DNA from 3 places in the Pseudomonas sp. FG36 genome. Region 3 is predicted to be linked to each of the others. Evidence: riboswitches for the same ligand, from Rfam matches in the RefSeq annotation. Region 3 holds a riboswitch; each other region holds the start of a gene.
The links. A riboswitch is a leader RNA that binds a small molecule or an ion and turns the genes downstream of it on or off. The one in region 3 is predicted to bind cobalamin.
Positions count from the first base shown of each region.

Region 1: linked by a shared signal. The riboswitch ahead of ACODS9_RS10075 (TonB-dependent receptor) and the one ahead of ACODS9_RS08595 (CbtB domain-containing protein) in region 3 are both predicted to bind cobalamin.
Region 2: linked by a shared signal. The riboswitch ahead of ACODS9_RS00055 (ABC transporter substrate-binding protein) and the one ahead of ACODS9_RS08595 (CbtB domain-containing protein) in region 3 are both predicted to bind cobalamin.

Region 1 is NZ_JBMDJQ010000009.1:168,513-170,766, reverse strand. Features, by position in the region: gene ACODS9_RS10085 (GNAT family N-acetyltransferase) at 1-267, opposite strand, end outside; gene ACODS9_RS10080 (PaaI family thioesterase) at 333-830, opposite strand; cobalamin riboswitch at 1,019-1,223, shown strand; gene ACODS9_RS10075 (TonB-dependent receptor) at 1,331-2,254, shown strand, end outside.
Region 2 is NZ_JBMDJQ010000001.1:7,921-10,174, forward strand. Features, by position in the region: gene ACODS9_RS00050 (FecCD family ABC transporter permease) at 1-64, opposite strand, end outside; gene ACODS9_RS00055 (ABC transporter substrate-binding protein) at 61-1,074, opposite strand; cobalamin riboswitch at 1,184-1,381, opposite strand; gene ACODS9_RS00060 (acetyltransferase domain-containing protein) at 1,409-2,254, opposite strand, start outside.
Region 3 is NZ_JBMDJQ010000008.1:23,791-26,044, reverse strand. Features, by position in the region: gene ACODS9_RS08605 (cobalamin biosynthesis protein) at 1-343, opposite strand, end outside; gene ACODS9_RS08600 (CbtA family protein) at 343-1,032, opposite strand; gene ACODS9_RS08595 (CbtB domain-containing protein) at 1,043-1,228, opposite strand; cobalamin riboswitch at 1,329-1,551, opposite strand; cobalamin riboswitch at 1,613-1,809, shown strand; gene cobW (cobalamin biosynthesis protein CobW) at 1,911-2,254, shown strand, end outside.

The DNA of each region.
Region 1 (2,254 bases), on a different contig from region 3:
ATCGGCTTCGGCAATACCCAGCTTGCCGGGCGCCAGGTCGAGCATGCTGTAGCCCAGCACCTGGCCATCCCGTTCGACCACCAGCAATCGCTTGTGCGGGTGCGCCAGGTGCGCCTGGAAATGTTCGGGCTGGAGATGGTGGGCGATGTAGTGCTGCTGGGCGCTGACCGCGCTATCGGGCGGGCTGGCCAGGGCGAAGGTAGCTTGGCCGACGAGGCTCAGGGCCACGCAATCTTCGTCACGGGCCGGGCGAATCTGGTAGGGCATGGCAACATCCTGTCGGGCAGCCGGGTCACGTTCGACAATGCCAGCCCCACCCCATCGGTGCAAGTTCAGGCGTCGCCATGGGCCTGGCGCTTGAGCTTCTCGGTATCGACCCGCACGAACACCGAATCGGCGGTGACAGTCAGTACATCCCCGGCCCAGACCTCGCAGATCACCCGGGTCTTGCGCCCCAGCTCGCCCTCGACCCGGGCCTTGAGCAGCAGTTCGACGCCCATGGGCGTGGGCTTGAGGTAGGTCAGGCCAAGCTGGCCGGTGACACAGTCGATACGCGGCAGGCTGCCAGGTTCGCGGCCTTCGGCACGGTAGTGACAGGCCATGGCGGTCCAGTTGGAATGGCAGTCGACCAGCATGGCCAGCAGGCCACCGTAGACCAGGCCGGGCCAGCCGGTGAAGGTCGGGTCGGGGGTATGCCGGCACGACAGGTGGATGCCGTCGGCGTCCCAGTGGCTCTGCACATGCAGGCCGCTGGGGTGGGAACAGCCGCAGCCGTAACAGATGCCTTCGGGGGCGGCGAGTTGTTGCAGGGACATGGCTTGCTCGGTCATACGCGTCCTTGGCTTGTTGGTGTTGGATAAGGAGGCTGGCTACCGATGGTAGCGCCCTGCGCGGCCTGCGCCAATCCACGCGGCCTGTCCGCAGACAACGCTGGCCTGACGACAACCGCTCTGAACCGCGATTCAGCCACACTCGGCCCGCCCATCCAGACGATTGACTCCCTGCCCGTTCGGTGGTCAGATGCGCGCCAGTTTCAGGTGCCCTGCGCCGCCGCGCGCAAGGTGAAACGGGAAGCCGGTGAGTCGATACCACGACAAGTCCGGCGCTGCCCCCGCAACGGTAAGCGAGCGAACCCTTCGACAGACCACTGTGCACACGCATGGGAAGGTGAAGGCTTCACGACCCTCGCAAGCCCGGAGACCGGCCTGAGGCTTCACTTGGCAACCCGCGGTGGGCGGGCGCAGGCCGGTATTCGCGTGCGCGCCTGCGCGCGCTTCGCCGTTGCGTGTTTTCCACCGGGATCCATTCTTTCCTGCAGCAGTGGAACGACATGTCCCGTATCAACAAGCTTCACACCCTGGCGGCCTGCCTGGCCGTGTCCCTGCCGGCTCTGGCCGACGAGCAGCCCAGCCCTGCGCTCACCCTGCCCTCCACGGCGATCACCGACAGCCGCGACCCGCAGACCGTCGACCTGGCCACCCCCACCCAGGCCGGTTCACGCCTGAACCTCAGTGCCCTGGAAACCCCGGCGAGCACCAGCAGCATCACCGCCGCGCAGATCCAGCAGCGCAACAACACCACGGTGCAGGATGCCGTGACCCGCTCGCCGGGCATCACCTTCATCGGTACCCCTGGCGATGGCGGCACCGGCTTGTCGGCGCGCGGTTTCACGGGCCAGAGTTCGGTGATGACCCTGTTCGACGGGTCGCGCCTGTACGCCGGCGCCGGCACCCTCACCTACCCGGTCGATCCCTGGATGGTCGAGCGTATCGATGTGATCCGTGGGCCTGCCTCGGTGCTGTATGGCGAAGGCGCCACCGGGGCAACGGTCAACGTGATTCCGAAAAAGCCCTTCAGCGGTGATATCCGCAACCACCTGCGCTTGGGCTACGGCTCCTGGGACCGCCAGCAACTGGGGCTGGACAGCGGCGGCAGCCTGAGCGAGCGCCTGAGCTACCGCGCCACCCTGAACCAGCAGGCGGGCAACGGCTGGGTCGACCGCACCGATTCGCGCAGCCTGGCGTTTTCCGGCGCGCTGCGCTTCGATGCCAGTGACGACCTGAGTTTCACCTTGTCCCACGAACGCGGCGACGCACAACCTGCCAACTACTACGGCACGCCGCTGATCGACGGCCATCTGCGCAGCAGTGTGCGCAACAAGAACTACAACGTCAGCAATGACCAGCAGCGCTACCACGATGAGTGGACACGGCTGACCAGCGACTGGAACATCAGCGACAGCATCAGCGCCAGC
Region 2 (2,254 bases), on a different contig from region 3:
CGGCAAGCATGGCCAGGCACAGGGCGAGCAAAGCAAAGAGGCTGATGGGCAGCAGGCGGCTCATGGCTGGGGTGCTTTACCGCTGGCGAAGGCGCTGGACAGCACGTCCAGGCCGCGGAACAGGCGGATGCCGGCCTGCATGGCGTCGGCATCGAGGACGATGATCCGGCCGTGCTTGACCGCGTCCATATTGCGCGTGACCGGGTCGCTGCGCAGGAAGTCGAGTTTTTTCTGGTAGTCGTCGGCCGGGTAGCGGCGGCGGTCCATGCGCGCGACGATCAGCCAGGTGGGGTTGGCTTTGACCAGGGTTTCCCAGCCCACGGTAGGCCATTCTTCGCTGGACTCGACCACGTTGCGCACGCCAAGGGTCTGCAGCATGTAGTCGGCCACGCCCTGGCGGCCGGCGACATAGGGGTCGGTCTTGAGGTCGGCGCTGGAGAACCAGAACAGCGCGCTGGTGTGCGCCAGGTCCTGGCCGGCCAGGCGCTGCCTGGCCTGTTCCAGTTGGCCCTGGAGCTCGGCATTCAGGCGCGCGCCACGCTCCTGCACGTCGAATATCTCGGCCAGCTGGCTGACGCTCTTGTAGATGCTCTGCACCTTGAACGGCTGCAGGCGGGTGCCGTCGGCGCCCACCAGGTTGTCCTTGCCCTCGCAGTCCGAGGGCAGCAGGTAGGTGGGGATGCCCAGCTCCTGGAATTGTTCGCGGGTGCCGACCGCCCCTTGGGCGCCGATCATCCATTCGAACTGCGCCGTCACCAGTTGCGGACGTTTGCCGACCACCGCCTCGAAGCTCGGTTCGTTGTCGGCCAGGCGCGGGACCTTGTCGTTCTGCGCCTTGAATTCCGGCAGCACGTTGTTGAACCACAGCGAGGTGCCGGCCAGCCGCTCACCCAGGCCCAGGGCATAGAGCAGCTCGGTGCCGGCCTGGCCGACGGTCACCGCCCGTTGCGGGGCCTGGGTGAAGGTCTGCGGCATGCCGCAGTTGTCGACGGTCAGCGGGTACAGGGTGGTGCTGGCGTGGGCCAGGCCCGACAGGGACAGGCCGGCGAGGAGGGCGGCGAGGCGGTGCGGCATGGTGGGGCGATCTCCTGGGTGGTGCACGGAATGGCCCACGGACAGGCATCGCCCGGCAGCCTGCGCAAGCACGCGGCCAGGGCGGATGACCATCCCGGACACCCCGCCGGTTGGTGAATGCGTGCCGGCAGGTCTCCTGACTGGTGCGTCCAGGCCGGCGCCAGCCTTCCCGGGTCGGCAGACCCAGTGGCATCGATGGCGCAGGCTCGGCACCTACAGTTGCGGGGGCAGTTCCCTTTGGATCGCCAGTGGCGAGCCCGGGATTCCCTTTTGATTCCGTGTGGAAACCGGCGGGCGGCATGGTAGACCATCGGGCTGTCGGGTGAAAACGCTTTTACAGGTACTTGAGCCAGGCGATATCGCGCCGGCGCGCTTTCAGCCGGGCGAACCAGCGCACCGGCAGGTACAGGGCAAGTGGCAGCAGCACGGCGGTCAGCCATACCGCCCCGATGCCATCGAAACCGAAATAGCGGCCCTGGTTCAGGCCGAACAGCGCCACGCAGGCCACGTACAGCAGCTTGAGCACATACAGGTGCAGCAGGTAGAAGAACATCGGCGCTGCGCCAAACACCGCAAGCGGGCCGATCCAGCGGGCGTCGCCGGCACGCTCGAAGCCGCGCAGCAGGAGCAGGCCGACGCCGAGGGTCAGGGCCAGGAACAGCAACGACGGTGGGTACTTGGTGATATTGAAGAAGCTCATCAGCGTCTGCCCGACGCTGGCGTAGAGGCTCCAGGGGGCTTCGCCGTAGCCATTGAGCAGGCGCAGCGCGCCGAACCCCAGCAGCAACGCCGCGCCGGCCCATAGCAGGCGCTGTTGGCGCTTGCCGGCGTCGCTGCCCCGGGCAAACCACGGCCCGAGCCCATAACCCAGGGCGATCACGCCGATCCACGGCAACAGCGGGTAGGACGTGCGCAGGCGCAGATGTTCGCCCACCTCCAGCCAACTGCGCTCATGCAGGATCGCCCATGGCACATGCAGCGCCGATTCCGGCCCGAAGTGCAGGCCATCGAGCAGGTTGTGACCGGCGACGATCAGCGCGCCGAGGGCGAGCAGCGCCGGGCGCGGCAGCCACACCAGCAGCGACAGGGCGAGCATGCTCAGGCCGATGGCCCAGATCACCTGCAGGTAGATCACGCTCGGAGGCAACTCGAAGGTCCAGGCGAAGTTGACCAGGGTGAA
Region 3 (2,254 bases):
CGGCGCCAGTGCGCCCGGCCAGGGCCAGGGCTGCGCTTTCGGCGACACCCCAGCAGCCAGTCTGGGCGTACACCGTTGTCGAGCGCTGACTGAGCAGCGCTTCGAAGGTCGACAAGTGGTTGCTGTCGAAGCAGATGAACGGCAACCCGAGCCGCTCGGCCAGTGCCAGCAGGCCGGGCTCGCGTGCCTTGGGTTCGATGCTGGCGATTGCCTTCAGCGCCGACAGGGGCAGGGCGTGGTTGGTCAGGGTCTGGCGCAGCAGCACCGCGAGCGTTTCGACCGGGCAGCCACGGCGGCAACCAAAGCCGGCATACAACGCCGGCTGGGGAACAATGTCGCGCATCAGTGCTGGCTGGAGCGGCGGAACAACCAGGCGCTGAGCAGGCCCAAGGCCACCCAGAACGCGGCGTTGGTCAGCCACGAAGCGATCTTGAACTGGGTCTCCAGCGCCTCGGGGGCCAGGCTTTCATGAACCGGTGGCTGTGGTGCGCCGATCAGGTGCGGGATCACCAGCAGGGCGACTCCGAGCACCTTGAACAGCCAGTGCTGGGCGAACACCAACAGTGCCAGACCGGCGGCAGTGGCGGCGGCGGTGCCGATCCACCAGGTCTGGCGCTGGCCAAGGTCGGCGGCGGCGGTACCAGGCAGTTCCGGTGGCAGGCCCAGGGTCGGCGCCAGGCAGAACACGGCGAAGCCCGCCAGGCCCCACAGCGCGCCGGTGGCCACGCGGCCCGGGGCACGCAGGCTGTACAGGGCGGCGAGGATCAGGGCGAAGCCGACGGCGACCACCAGGTTGCCGCCCGTGGTGGACAGGATACGCTGCCAGCCATCTTCGGGTGCCCAGGCCTCGGCGCTGTGCTCATGGGGCGCGGCGGCTTCGCCATGCTCATGCTGTTCGGCGACGGGGGCGGCGGTTTCATAGGTTTCCGCCTGGAGAATCAGCGGGGCGACCCAGAAGCTTTGCAGCAGGGTCAGCAGCAGGGCGGCGAGCAGGCCGCTGAAACCCGCGGTACGGGCGATGCGCGTGATCATGCGGGCGTACTCAGTGGCAAGGGAAGGCGGCGCTGTGGCGGGTGTCGTGGGCGGCGTTGTGCACCGCCTCGATGTGCGAGAAACCGGCGAAGTACACCAGGCACAGGCCCAGCAGGCTGGCGCCGACCGCGACGATCAGGCGCTGGCTGAGACTGACGGGGGTGGCGATACTGGGTTTGGCGTGGGTGATGGGCATGACGCGTTCCTCTGCTGCTTTTGTTGTGGCAACGGGCAGGCGCGACGCCCCCGGGCACGGCTGGCCCGGGTGATACGACAGCGCCCGCCCACCGCGGGGTGTTCTGCAAGCATGTCAGGCCGGTCTCCGGGCTGGCGAGGTGGAGCGGGGCTCCATCGACTACGTCACCTTCCCATGCCGCACGATGGGCACAGTGGTCTGACGCTTCTCTCGCTTACCGTTGCGGGGGCAGCACCGGCTTTGTCGGCCCTCTTCTAAAGGAGGCGCGACGCACCGGTTTCCCGTTTCACCCCCGTTGGGGGCACCTGAACGCAATGCGCTAGCAAATCACGGGGCCGGGCCTGCGTCAATCGCCGCGGCGGTTGACCGCCAGGCAGGCACTGCGTAGCCTTGCCGGTTCGAGGTTCCCGGGCGTTGTCCCGGGCTAAGACGGGAACGCGGTACAAGCCGCGGCTGCCCCCGCAACTGTAGGCACTGAAGGGTTCGGCACAGCCACTGCGCACGCGCGGGAAGGCGCCATCCCACCGGCTTTGATGGCCGGCGGTGCAAGCCAGGAGACCTGCCTCGCAACGTTTTCGACTTTCAACCGGGCGGGGTGATCCGGTGGCGAAACAGCCAGGCCGACACGGGCCGTGGCTGTCGTCCTGCATGCCCGCGCCATTGCTGCCAAGGGCATCGCGACATGAAAACACTGGCCAAGCTCCCCGTCACCATCGTTACCGGCTTCCTCGGCTCGGGCAAGACCACCTTGCTGCGCCATATGCTCGACAACGCCCAGGGCCGCCGCATCGCGGTAATCGTCAACGAATTCGGCGAGCTGGGCATCGATGGCGAGATCCTCAAGCAGTGCAGCATCGGCTGCTCCGAGGAAGAGGCCAACGGCCGCGTCTACGAGCTGGCCAACGGCTGCCTGTGCTGCACCGTGCAGGAAGAATTCTTCCCGGTGATGCGCGAGCTGGTGGCGCGCCGCGGCGATCTCGACCATATCCTCATCGAAACCAGCGGCCTGGCCCTGCCAAAACCCCT